One region of the Streptomyces sp. NBC_01176 genome, then DNA from elsewhere that is predicted to be linked to it. Evidence: riboswitches for the same ligand, from Rfam matches in the RefSeq annotation. Region 1 holds a riboswitch; each other region holds the start of a gene.
The links. A riboswitch is a leader RNA that binds a small molecule or an ion and turns the genes downstream of it on or off. The one in region 1 is predicted to bind cyclic di-AMP.
Positions count from the first base shown of each region.

Region 2: linked by a shared signal. The riboswitch ahead of OG199_RS17955 (NlpC/P60 family protein) and the one ahead of OG199_RS24800 (transglycosylase family protein) in region 1 are both predicted to bind cyclic di-AMP.
Region 3: linked by a shared signal. The riboswitch ahead of OG199_RS18880 (transglycosylase SLT domain-containing protein) and the one ahead of OG199_RS24800 (transglycosylase family protein) in region 1 are both predicted to bind cyclic di-AMP.

Region 1 covers NZ_CP108600.1:5,737,929-5,742,171, reverse strand. Annotated here, with positions in the region: gene eno (phosphopyruvate hydratase) at 1-1,284, opposite strand, end outside; gene OG199_RS24800 (transglycosylase family protein) at 1,615-2,307, opposite strand; cyclic di-AMP (ydaO/yuaA leader) riboswitch at 2,312-2,475, opposite strand; gene OG199_RS24795 (transglycosylase family protein) at 2,659-3,678, opposite strand; gene OG199_RS24790 (cytochrome P450) at 3,908-4,243, opposite strand, start outside.
Region 2 covers NZ_CP108600.1:4,204,104-4,208,346, forward strand. Annotated here, with positions in the region: gene pcrA (DNA helicase PcrA) at 1-1,115, opposite strand, end outside; cyclic di-AMP (ydaO/yuaA leader) riboswitch at 1,500-1,672, shown strand; gene OG199_RS17955 (NlpC/P60 family protein) at 1,680-2,840, shown strand; gene OG199_RS17960 (hypothetical protein) at 3,151-4,128, shown strand; gene OG199_RS17965 (hypothetical protein) at 4,106-4,243, opposite strand, start outside.
Region 3 covers NZ_CP108600.1:4,402,352-4,406,594, forward strand. Annotated here, with positions in the region: gene OG199_RS18875 (CocE/NonD family hydrolase) at 1-1,238, shown strand, start outside; cyclic di-AMP (ydaO/yuaA leader) riboswitch at 1,814-1,972, shown strand; gene OG199_RS18880 (transglycosylase SLT domain-containing protein) at 1,977-2,714, shown strand; gene OG199_RS18885 (HAD family hydrolase) at 2,850-3,668, opposite strand; gene OG199_RS18890 (FAD-dependent oxidoreductase) at 3,955-4,243, opposite strand, start outside.

The DNA of each region.
Region 1 (4,243 bases):
GCCCTTGAAGCGCGGGAAGGCCGAGCGGCCCGCGTACACCGCGGCGTCGTCGAGGATCTCCTCGATGCGCAGCAGCTGGTTGTACTTGGCGACGCGGTCCGAGCGGGCCGGGGCGCCGGTCTTGATCTGGCCGCAGTTCACCGCGACGGCCAGGTCGGCGATGGTGACGTCCTCGGTCTCGCCGGAGCGGTGGGACATCATGCACTTGAAGCCGTTGCGCTGGGCCATCTCGACGGCGTCCAGGGTCTCGGTCAGCGAGCCGATCTGGTTCACCTTGACGAGCAGGGCGTTCGCGGAGCCCTCCTCGATGCCGCGGGCGAGGCGCTCGGGGTTGGTGACGAAGAGGTCGTCGCCGACGATCTGGACCTTGTCGCCCAGCTTCTGGGTGATGACGTTCCAGCCGGCCCAGTCGTCCTCGTACAGCGGGTCCTCGATGGAGACGAGCGGGTACGCCGCCACGAGCTCCTCGTAGTACTCCGTCATCTCGGCGGCCGAGCGGGACTTGCCCTCGAACTCGTACTTGCCGTCCTTGTAGAACTCGGACGCGGCGACGTCGAGCGCGAGCGCGATCTGCTCACCGGGGACGTAACCGGCCTGCTTGATGGCCTCGAGGATGAGGTCGAGCGCGGCGCGGTTCGACTCCAGGTTCGGGGCGAAGCCGCCCTCGTCGCCGAGGCCGGTGGACAGGCCCTTGGACTTCAGGACGGACTTGAGGGTGTGGTAGACCTCGGCGCCCCAGCGCAGCGCCTCGGAGAAGGACTCCGCGCCGATGGGGGCGATCATGAACTCCTGGATGTCCACGTTCGAGTCGGCGTGCGAGCCGCCGTTCAGGATGTTCATCATCGGAACAGGCAGCAGGTGCGCGTTCGGGCCGCCCAGGTAGCGGAAGAGCGGGAGGTCGGACGCCTCGGAGGCGGCGTGCGCGACGGCCAGCGACACACCGAGGATGGCGTTGGCGCCCAGCGAGCCCTTGTTGTCGGTGGCGTCCAGGTCGAACATGGCCTGGTCGATCAGACGCTGCTCGGTGGCGTCGTAGCCGACGAGCTCCGGGCCGATCTGCTCGATGACGGCGAGGACGGCCTTCTCGACACCCTTGCCCTGGTAACGGTTGGGGTCACCGTCACGGAGCTCGATGGCCTCGAAGGCACCCGTGGAGGCGCCGGACGGGACGGCGGCACGACCCGTGCTGCCGTCGTCGAGGCCGACCTCGACCTCGACCGTGGGGTTGCCTCGGGAGTCCAGGATTTCCCGGGCTACGACGACGTCGATGGACGGCACGAGCATCTCCTTCTGGGATGTGACGCGGGTACGCGGGCCCGCGGGGCCCGCACTGCACGGTGCCGCGTTCGGCTCCGCGGGATGAGCCTAACCGGCCCGGAGCGATCGGCCAGCCGCTCGACCACCCCTTGAGCAGAACTGAGGGTAAATATTGTTCCCCTTCGAAACAAAAAGCCCCGCTCCGGTGCGTACGGGGGAAGACGCACCGGAGCGGGGAGCCCGTGGGGACGGGGGTGGACCCTTATCGGGTCTCCGGCGTGGAGACCCTTCCTACGGGAGGCCTGCCAGCCGAGGGGCCTGTCATCCGAGAGGCCCCTCGTCCGGGGGACCGTCGTCTCAGCTGAGGTGGAGCTGCTGACCCGGGTAGATGAAGTCCGCGTCGTCGACGATGTCCTTGTTCAGCTTGAACAGCTGCTGCCAGCCGCCCTTGACCTTCTTCTTCTCGGCGATCGAGCTGAGGGTGTCGCCCTTGACGACCTTGTACTCGCCGTCGCCCTTCTTGACCTTCTTGCCGGTCGGGGTGGAGACGGTCTTCTTCTGGGCCGCCGGGCGCTCGGAGGAACGGGAGGCCGCGGTGTCCGTCGACCGGGTCTCGCTGCTCTGGGTGCCGCCGGAGGTGGACGGCTTGGCGGGGGCGGTCGTGCCACCGGTGTACGCGGCGCCGGACAGGCCCGTGCCGCAGGTCGGCCAGGCGCCCTTGCCCTGCGCGGCGAGGACCTTCTCGCCGATGGTGATCTGCTGGGACTTCGAGGCCTTGTCGGCGGTGGAGGCGTAGGCGGTGCCGCCGTACGCGGCCCAGGTGGAGGCCGAGAACTGCAGGCCGCCGTAGTAACCGTTGCCGGTGTTGATCGACCAGTTGCCGCCGGACTCGCACTGGGCGACGGAGTCCCACTCGGAAGCGGTGGCGGCGGAGGCGTTGCCTGCCGCCATCAGCGGAGCGGCGATGGCGACGCCGGTGACACCGGCGAGCGTGGCGACACGAGTGGCCTTGGACGGACGGCGGTGCTTGCCCTTGCTGGAAAACAGCATCGAGTGATCCCCTCACCGACGCCTGCGAGGTGAGCTGTCGGGTTCGGGCGGGTGAGTGCCCGGCCGTGCGCTCTCGGCGCACGTCTTCACCCCAAGCCGCTCCCGGTCAACTACCGGGCGCGGCGCTTACCTTGGGTCCCCCGCTCCTGCCTACGGCGCTTGACGCGTCGACTGTTCCCGTACGGCCGCTGGCAGGATTCGGCGTTGCGACCGTCGGGGCCCGCTGTGGCGAGCGGTGATGACCGTAAGCAGTCGATCGACCGAATTTCAAAGACGATCAGGGCCTTTGAGATCCATCTCTCACTTGCGCCAAACCGGACATTACCCAGCGAACCGTGACGTGAACTCCCGCTACTTTTCGCCCGATTCGGCATCAACTGCAAGGCTCTGACCGGGGAGAATGAGGTCCGGGTCGACGCCGACCGTCTTCGCGTTCGCGGCGTAGAGCCCGGTCCATCCGCCTTCGAGGTCAAGGGTGTCGGCGATGGTCGAGAGGCTGTCTCCGGTGCGGACGACGTACGAGCCGTCGACGACGCCGCGGGCGGCGCCGGAGTCGCGCGAGGCGTGCCGGCCGGAGGAGTCGTCGCCGCGGTCGTCCGCCGTGGCGTCGGTGGAGTTCTCGGCGGCACTGCCACCGCGGTGGCGCCCGGCACCGGTCGTCGACCCCTCGGAGGCCGTCGAAGCGTCCCCGTCCTGGCCCGAGTTGCCCGATTCGCCACCCTTCGCCGACCTCGCGCCCGCACTGTCCGTCTCCCGGGCGCTGCCGGACTCCTCGTCCGAGGGCGTGTCCGATTTCGTGCTGTTCCCGGTCCCGTCCGATGACGAATCGGTCGAGGACGAATCGGTGGAGGAAGAGTCGGAACGGGAGGAGTCGGACGAGGAGGCGCCGATCCCCAGCGAATCCCCCAGGGAGCCGGATCCATCGGACGAAGTGGATGAATCGGATGAACTGGACGAGTCGTCGGCCACGCCGGTGTCGACCGAGACCTCGCCCGAGTTCTTGCTGAGCCCGGAGAGCGGGCCGCAGGTCGGCCAGGCGGCGAGACCCTGGTCGGCCAGGACCTTCTCGGCGATGGCTATCTGCTGCGACCGGCTGGCCTCGTCGGCGCTCGGGGCGTACATGCGGCCGCCGTACCGCTGCCAGTTCTCCTGGGTCAACTGCAGTCCGCCGTAGTACCCGTTGCCGTCGTCGGCGCTCCACTGCCCGCCGCTCTCGCACTCGGCGACCCGGTCCCACGTGGTGCCGTCGGCCGCGTTCGCGCTGGCGGCACCGAGCAGCGGGATGGCGATGGCCGATCCGGTCACTCCTGCCGCGACGATGAGGGCCGGGGCCTGACGGGGGCGACGATGGCGGCCGTTCCCGGAGAGCATGCGAGAGCCTTTCACGTGACAGCAGGTGACTACGCGGCCGATGAGCCGCGTTGATGGGTGAACGTATCCGCACCCGATCACTTGTCACAAGTAGGTGCAGCGCAGATCACGTGAAGATCACAGAGTTGAGGGAGCATCACCTTTTGGCGACCGGACCTTCATACTCTGCGGCCACCACTACGGGGCGCCGCGACAGCCACCTCGCGCACACCGTACGACTGCCGCATGACTACCGACCAGGTGTGAACTCCACCGGAAGCGTGCGCAATCCGCGCATAATGAGTCCGCCACGCCATCGCAAATCAGCCGAATCGACCGCGAGTTGGAGGTCGGGCAGCCGGGTGAGGAGGGTGGCCAGCGCGGTCTGTCCCTCCAGCCGGGCGAGCGGCGCGCCGAGGCAGTAGTGGATGCCGTGGCCGTAGCCGAGGTGTTGGTTGTCACGGCGGGAGAGGTCGAGCGTGTCGGGCCGGCCGAACCGGGCGGGGTCACGGTCCGCGGCCGCGAGGACGACGAGCACGGGGTCGCCGGGCGCGATGTCCTGTCCGCCGATGCGGACCGCCTCGGT
Region 2 (4,243 bases), 1.5 Mb from region 1:
GCCGCGCTGAGGATCGTCTGGGTGGAGCGGTAGTTCTGCTCCAGGAGGATCGTCGTCGCGTCCGGGTAGTCCTCCTCGAACTGGAGGATGTTGCGGATGGTCGCACCGCGGAAGGCGTAGATCGACTGGTCGGCGTCGCCCACGACGCACAGCTCGGCGGGCCCGAGGTCGCCCTCGGCCGGCGGCACGTCCTCGGGACGGTCGCCGCTCGCCGGCCCCACGAGCTCCCTGACCAGGGCGTACTGCGCGTGGTTCGTGTCCTGGTACTCGTCGACCAGGACGTGGCGGAAGCGGCGGCGGTAGTGCTCGGCGACGTCCGGGAAGGCACGGAGCAGGTTGACCGTCGTCATGATCAGGTCGTCGAAGTCGAGCGCGTTGGCCTCGCGCAGCCGCGACTGGTACATCGCGTAGGCCTGGGCGAGGGTCTTCTCGAAGCCGTCCGCCGCCTGGCCGGCGAAGTCCTCCTCGTCGATCAGCTCGTTCTTCAGGTTGGAGATCTTGGCGCTGAACGACTTCGGCGGGAAGCGCTTCGGGTCGAGGTCCAGGTCACGGCAGACCAGGGCCATCAGGCGCTTGCTGTCGGCGGCGTCGTAGATCGAGAAGGAGGACGTGAAGCCGAGTCGCTTCGACTCGCGGCGCAGGATGCGCACGCACGCGCTGTGGAAGGTCATCACCCACATGGCGTTGGCGCGCGGGCCCACGAGCTGCTCGACGCGCTCCTTCATCTCGCCCGCGGCCTTGTTCGTGAAGGTGATCGCGAGGATCTGGCCGGGGTGGACATGGCGCTCGCCCAGCAGGTGCGCGATCCGGTGCGTGAGCACCCGGGTCTTGCCGGAGCCGGCGCCGGCCACGATGAGCAGCGGGGAGCCGGAGTGCACCACGGCCGCGCGCTGGTTCTCGTTCAGCCCGTCCAGCAGGGCCGCCGGGTCGACGGCGGGCCTGTGCGCGCCGTCGCGGTAGTACGCGTCGCGGTCCGGGGGCGCGTCGAAGCGGCCGCCGAACAGGTCGTCCGGAAGCGGCTCCGCCGCCTCGTCCTCGGGCGGCGGCGGTTCTTCCTCATGGGCCCCGGAAGGCCTGAGGTCCGCCAGGAAGCTGTCATCAAAGAGGCTGCTCATCGCTCTCCGAGTCTAGGCGGCCGCACTGACAACCCGCCGCCACCCGGGAAACTGGGCCGGATTTCCCACGGAGTCCGGGCTGGATCCACCGCGGAGTCCGGGCCGGGGTGCCCGCGGAGTCCGGGCCGGGGTGCCCGCGGAGTCCGGGCCGGGGTGCCCGCGGAGTCCGGGCCGGAGCGCCCCTGAAAGCGGGCCGCCCCTCCCGCACCGATGCGCCCTCACCTTCCGGCATCGCCCCACTACGGTCGGCCACTCCGGGCGCCCCGGCGGTTCAGGTCACGAAAATGTATCGGGCATATCGCACATCAAACTTCACAGAACACTTACGCGTTGGCTAGCGTGCCGGGCAGACCGCTCGACAGCACCGGCGAACGTCGCCGGGCCGGGCGGCCTCCGCCGAGTCCGGCGCGCCCGTGCGGCGACCGGAGCCGGGGACCCAACCGACTTTGGGGTGAATCGGTCCAACCGCCCCTGGGGCAAGGACCGTAGGGCAAACCTTCCGGAAGTACCCGCCCGAACCCGACAGCTAACCCGGTAGGCGGATGACGGAAGGAGTCGCCTCTCTTGGCGTCGCACCGCAAGTGGAGTCCTCCCGGCCCGCGCAGGACGGGCATACGGACCCCGGCCCTCGCCACGGCCGCCCTGACCTCCGTGGCCCTGCTCTCGCAGACGGCCAACGCCGCACCCCCGGCCGAGCCCCGGCCGACCCTCGAAGAGGTCGAGAAGAAGGTCGACGACCTCTACCACCAGGCCGAGACGGCCACCGAGAAGTACAACGCGACCAGGGAGAAGACCGCCAAGCAGCGCAAGCGGGTCGACGCCCTCCTCGACGACGTGGCCCGGCGCACCGAGAAGCTCAACACCGCGCGCGAGGAGCTGGGTTCGTTCGCCGCGGCGCAGTACCGCACCGGGGCGTCCGCGCCCGGCAGCGCGAGTCTTCTGCTGGCCGACAATCCGCAGGACTACTTCGACCAGACCCAGTTGATGGACCGTCTGACCACCCGCCAGAAGGCGGCCGTCGACGACTACGCCACCGAGCAGGCCGCCACCTCGAAGAAGCGCGGCGAGGCCTCCCGGAGCCTGCGGACGCTCACCACGTCGCAGGACGCGCTCAAGACCTCCAAGGCGGACGTCCAGGGCAAGCTCGCCGCGGCGCGCGACCTGCTCTCGAAGCTGACCGCCGACGAGAAGGCGCGGCTCGCCGCGATCGCGAAGAAGAAGCGGGAAGCGGCCGACCGCGAGGCGGCCGAGCTGGCGGCCGAGCGGGCCGCGGCGGAGCAGAAGGCCCGGGAGACGGCCCGGCAGCCGGGCACGCCGTCGGCAACCACGGGGACTTCCGGGACCCCGGCGACCGACTCCTCGTACGCCGCCAAGGCCGGCAGGGCCATCGCCTTCGCCCGCGCCCAGATCGGCAAGCCGTACGTGTGGGGCGCGACCGGGCCCGGCTCGTACGACTGCTCCGGTCTCACCCAGGCCGTCTGGAAGGCCGCCGGCGTCACCCTCCCGCGGACCACCTACGACCAGGTGAACGCCGGCACCACGGTCTCCCTCTCCGCCATCGAGCCCGGAGACCTGGTCTTCTTCTACGACGACATCAGCCACGTGGGCCTCTACATCGGCAACGGGATGATGATCCACGCCCCCAAGCCGGGTGCGTACGTCCGTGAGGAGTCGATCTTCTACGCGGGCCAGTCGATCATCCACAGCGTGGTGCGCCCGGCGTGAGCCCCGGCGCGGGGCACGCGCGCGTGAGGTCTCCCGGGCTCCACGCGCGCGTGCCGCACACGTGCCGGCGCCACCCGCGCCCCCGGACCCGTGCGCCGGAGTCTCCCCCTCCCGCCTGGTCGGCGACCCCTCTCGCCCTCACCCGCCATCCCGTGCGGCGCCCGCATCACGGCAGGCCGGTACCGCCGTACGCCCGCGCACTCGTACCCCCGCGTCCCCGGACCCGCGCGCCCGTCCGGCCGACCCCGCATTCGTGAAGCACGCGCGCGCCCCCCGGGCAACCCGCTCGCAGATCCCTAGCATCGGGGCCATGTCAGCCACCTCGCCGCCCCGCAGCCCGTGGGTCCGACTCCGCACCTGGTGGGCGGAGAGCCCGCCCGCCGCCGCGGCCGTCGTCCTGGCCACCGGCATCCTCTCGGTCGGGTTGTACGAGACCGGTGACGAGATCCTGTCCCGGATCGCGCTGGTCCTGGCGGCCGTCGCCTGGCTCGGGTTCGCCGTGGACTTCACGGTCCGCCTGACGCGGGAGCGGGAGCGGTGGTGGGAGGAGGCCGGCACGCCGAGCGCGCTCACCGGGGTCGCCGCGACCGCCGTCATCGGCACCCGGCTGACCGACCTGGGGTGGCCCGGGGCCGCCGAGGTGCTGCTCGCGCTCGCCGCGGTGCTGTGGCCGGGGCTGCTCTACCTGCTCCTCCGAAACCTGCGGCTCCGGATGCCCGGAAGCGTGTTCCTCGGGTGCGTGGCCACACAGGCCCTCGCGGTGCTCGCCGCGTCGCTCGCCGAGGCCGCGCGCGCGGACTGGCTCGCGTACGCCGCGCTGGTGCTGTTCTGGCTGGGGTTCCTGGTGCTGTACGTGGTGGCGCTGACGTGCTTCGACTTCCTGGAGACGGCCACGGGGGGCGGCGACCACTGGATCGCGGGCGGCGCGCTCGCGATCGCGGCGCTGGCCGCGTCGAAGCTGGTCCTCGCCTACCAGGCGGACACCTATCTGTGGAACTACGACGACAACGGCGTGATGCGCTGGGTGACCCAGGCGCTGATCATGGTGGCGCTCGCCTGGTACGCCGTGCTGGCCGTCGCGGAGCTGCTGTGGCGGCGCCCGCGGTACGACGTGCGGCGCTGGGCGACCGTGTTCCCGATGGCCATGACGGCGGCGGCGGCCCTGACGGTCGCGGACGCCGTCGGCTTCGCCTGGCTCAGGACGCTCGGGCAGGTACTGCTGTGGATCTCGGTGGCGGCCTGGCTGCTGGTGGCGGTCGGAACCGTCAGGTCCACAGCACCGCGATGAAGATGTTCGCGGTCGTCAGCAGCCCGACCAGCCCGAACAGGCCCTTGTCGACCTTCTCGTCGTCCCGCTTCACGTAGACCAGCCCGAGGATCACGATCAGCAGGGCCAGCTTCAC
Region 3 (4,243 bases), 1.3 Mb from region 1:
CGCGCACCTCGGCCGGCCCGGACGCCGGTTCCTCAGCCGGCACGGACGCCGGTTCCTCAGCCGGCCTGGACGCCGGTTCCGCAGCCAGCACGGACAGCGGCACAGTGATGTCCGAGCCCCTTCTGCGCTGCTACGTCATGGACGCGCACCCACCGGCGACGACGTACGCCTCCCTGCCCGGCCGCTGGGTCGGCGACGGCGCCTGGCCCTCCCCCTTGGTCACCCCCATCGCGTACGCGCTCCGGGGTGCGCCGGTGCTCGTGCGCTCCCCTCAGCACACCGGCGTGGACGCGGGTCGCTTCCGCCCCACCGGAGGCGACGCGGACCTGCCGCCGGACCAGCGGGAGGAGGACGCGAGATCCGCCTGCTTCGAGTTCGAGGTGCCGGGAGAGACCTGGATCCTGGGCCGGCCGAGCGTGCGCCTGCGTCTGACCTTCCACTCGGCCCGGGGCCAGGTGATCGCCCGGGTCTGCGACGTGGCCCCCGACGGCACCTCGACCCTGGTCACTCGGGGTGCCCTGAACGTGTCGGCGCGCGACGGCGGCGATCCGGCCGTCCCCCGAGCACCGGGCACCTCGGAGGACGTGCGTCTCGACCTCGACGCCATCGGCTACGCCGTCCCGCCGGGCCATCGCATCCGCCTCTCCCTCTCCTCCGCGTACTGGCCGTGGAGGTGGCCCGAGCCGGGCTCGGAGGCCGGATTCACCCTGGATCCGTCGGGCAGTTTCCTCGAACTCCCGGTGCGGGCACGGGAGTCGGACCCCGCGATCACCTTCGCGGAGCCGGAGCACTCCGTACCGCTCGGGGTGGCCTCCGCCGCCACCCTCGACGAACCCCGCCCCGAACGCCTGGTCGTACGCGACGTGGCGAAGGACGAGTGGCGTCTAGAAGTCGTCCCGCGCCACTGCGGGACCCGCGTCCACCCGGACGGCCTCGAGCACACGGAGGACGCGCTGGAGACGTACTCCGTCCAGGAAGCCGACCCCCTGAGCGCCCGCGCCCACTTCTCCTGGTCGATCCGTCTGCACCGCCCGGAACCCGCCTGGGACGCGAGGATCGAGGTCCGCTCCGAAGTCACCTGCGACACACGGGACTTCATCACCTCCAGCGAGCTGGTCTGCAAGGACGGCGACGAGGTGGTCTTCCATCGGACGTGGGAGCGGAGAATTCCGCGCACGGCGGGCCAGGGCCTCGGCGACGTCATCGGCGACCCCGCGGAGCAGAGCGCGGACCGCTGAATTCCTGACGCACCCCGGCGGGGACGCCCGCCCGCTTCCACGGGCGGCCAGGAGACGGTCGCGGGACTCGGCAGCGTCGGAGTGGAAGCGGTGGCCGGGATCAACAGGCCATACATGGGGCCTGAGTTCGACCCTCCCCCCGCCAGGAAATGGCACGAACTCCCTGAACACCGGCTTCTCGGACACCACTTGAGGCCCGGCGAGTACCGGCTCCTCCACGCCGACCCCGGCTCGGACCCGTCCGTACGAGCGGCGCGCCCGGCTCCGACCGGGGGCTCAGCAGCCTCTTATCTGTGCCTTATATGCCCGACTTGCCTTCATTGCCGCTTTATTCCTGCCGCGTCGAGTGAGTTGAGTCACGCCGGCAGGTGATCCACTCCACAGCACCGTCCAGCGACTACCCGTTTGCAGAAGCCAAGTTGAGCGAAGCATTCCGGATTAATCGGGCAATTCATCTGCCCTTATGTCCAGGTGAAAACGATCTACACCGCGACATCAAGGCTTGTTCCGGACATGTGCTCTCGCATACCTTCACGTCACTCCGGACGGACCGCCCAATCCTGCCGCCGACCGGAAACCCACACCCGACCACACACGCACGGCAGGAGCGGGGGACCCAGGTAAGCCGCCGATCCGAAGTCCGGAACGGCTAGGGGTGAAGTCGCACTCACTGTGCGGCCGGGCAGCTCCCGCCCGAACCCGACAGCTCACCTCGCAGGCGCCGGAGAGGAACACGTCATGGCCGCAGCAGGTAGACACTGCCACCCGAAGACCCGCAGCACCCTCGTCCGCGGCATTCTCGCTGCGAGCACGGGCGCGGCGGTACTCGCCCTTCCGCTCCTGGGCGCCACCTGCGCACAGGCCGCCACGGGCGCCTCCGACGTCAAGCTCGTCACGTACAAGGTGGTCACGGGCGACACCCTGGCCAAGATCGCGCGGAAGTACCCCTCCAGCGGCGGCTGGAAGAAGCTGTACGAGGCCAACAGCGCGGTCATCGGCCCCAACCCGTCGGCGCTCCGTCCGGGCCTCACCCTGACGGTCGGGACAAAAACCGTCCAGAACACCGCAAAGACGACAAAGGCCACGGCAGCGGTCGCCAAGACCACGACGGTCAAGACCACGGCCGCCAAGACCACGGCCGCCGTGAAGACGTACACGAACGACCTCGACGGCTGGATCAAGCAGTCGCTGGACGTCATGGCCAAGAACGGAATCCCGGGCACCTACAACGGCATCTACCGCAACGTCATGCGGGAGTCCTCCGGAAACCCCAAGGCCATCAACAACTGGGACTCCAACGCCGCCGCCGGTATCCCCTCCAAGGGCCTGCTCCAGGTCATCGACCCGACGTTCAAGGCCTACCACGTGCCCGGCACGTCGTGGGACTCCTACGACCCGGTCGCGAACATCACCGCCGCCTGCAACTACGCCGCGGCCAAGTACGGCTCCATCGACAACGTCAACGGCGCCTACTGAGGGACGCCACGTGCCCGGGGCGCCGGACCGGACATCCGGCGCCCCGGGAAGCCGGAACCACGGGGAACCGGGCCACGGGAATCCGAGGCCTCGGGAAACCGGGGTCACGGGGAACCGGCCCACGGGAAACCGGGGCTACGGAGTGGAGAGCGGGAACAGCCGCTCCAGCACCACCGCGATCCCGTCGTCCTCGTTCGACAGCGTCACCTCGTCGGCCACCGCCTTGAGCTCTGGGTGGGCGTTGGCCATGGCGACCCCGTGGGCGGCCCAGTCGAACATGGGGATGTCGTTGGGCATGTCGCCGAAGGCGACGGTGGCTTCGGAGGCCAGCCCGAGATGGGCGGCGGCGAGAGCCAGCCCCGTCGCCTTGGTCACCCCGCATGGCTGGAGTTCGACCGTGCCGGGCCCCGACATGGTGACGGTGGCCAGAGAACCCACCACCCCCCTGGCCGCCGCGGCCAACTCGTCGTCGGACAGCAGCGGGTGGCGCAGCAGCACCTTGCTGATCGGCTCCGTCCAGAGGTCGTCACGGCGTCCGACCCGTACCGCGGGAAGCGTCGGGTGCGGCATCACATAGCCGGGCTCGATGAGTGTCAGTCCGTCCACGCCGTCCTGGTCCACCGCCGCGTAGAGCAGCCCGACCTCCGCCTCGATCTTTCCGAGCGCCGTCTCCGCGAGTTCCCTGTCCAGGGTCACCGACCACAGCAGACGGTCCTCGCCCGCGTCGTAGAGCTGCGCCCCCTGCCCGCACACCGCCAGTCCCGCGCCGCCGAGTTCGGCGAGGAGCGGGCGCACGCGCGGCGCCGGGCGCCCCGTCACGACCAGATGCCGGGCGCCCGCCCCCACCGCCCTCGCCAACGCGGCCCGGGTCCGCTCGGAGAGTGTGTCGTCGCCGCGGAGCAGCGTTCCGTCCAGGTCAGTGGCGATGAGTGAATATGCAGTCGGAGCGGCCATGATCCGAAGAATACGGATCCGGTGACTCATCGGCCCGGCGTGAACCGGACGACGTCCGGTATCCCGTCAGCAACGCCGTTCACCGCACGGGCCACGCGTGACGGACGGCGTCACACCGTCCGATCCGCCGCGCCGGGCGCCCGGAAGCGCCGCGGCACGGGCTCCAACACCCGCCGCGGACCGGCCGGTTACGGACTGCGGGCTTTCGGGTACTTCCTGACGACGCGGGGGCCGTGGCCCCCCGCCACCACCCCCGCCGCCCTACGCGCGAGCGCCGTGCCTCACCTCAACCGTGAGCCGCCGCCAGGTGCTTGGCCAATCGCGGCGAGGCGAACTCCGTCCCGCACACGAACCGCATCACGGGCCCGTACGAGGCCGCGGCCGGCAACCCCGTGAAGTACAGCCCGGGCACCGAGGACCGGTATCCGGCACCGAGCTTCGGAGTACCGCGGCTCACCGTCAGCTCCGTCCGCAACGCGGGTCCCAGGAAGTCCATCGCGGCGAGGTCGACGCGATAGCCCGTCGCCGCGATGACGTGGTCGGCCGCGAGTTCCTCGGCCGAACCGCCCAGGGTC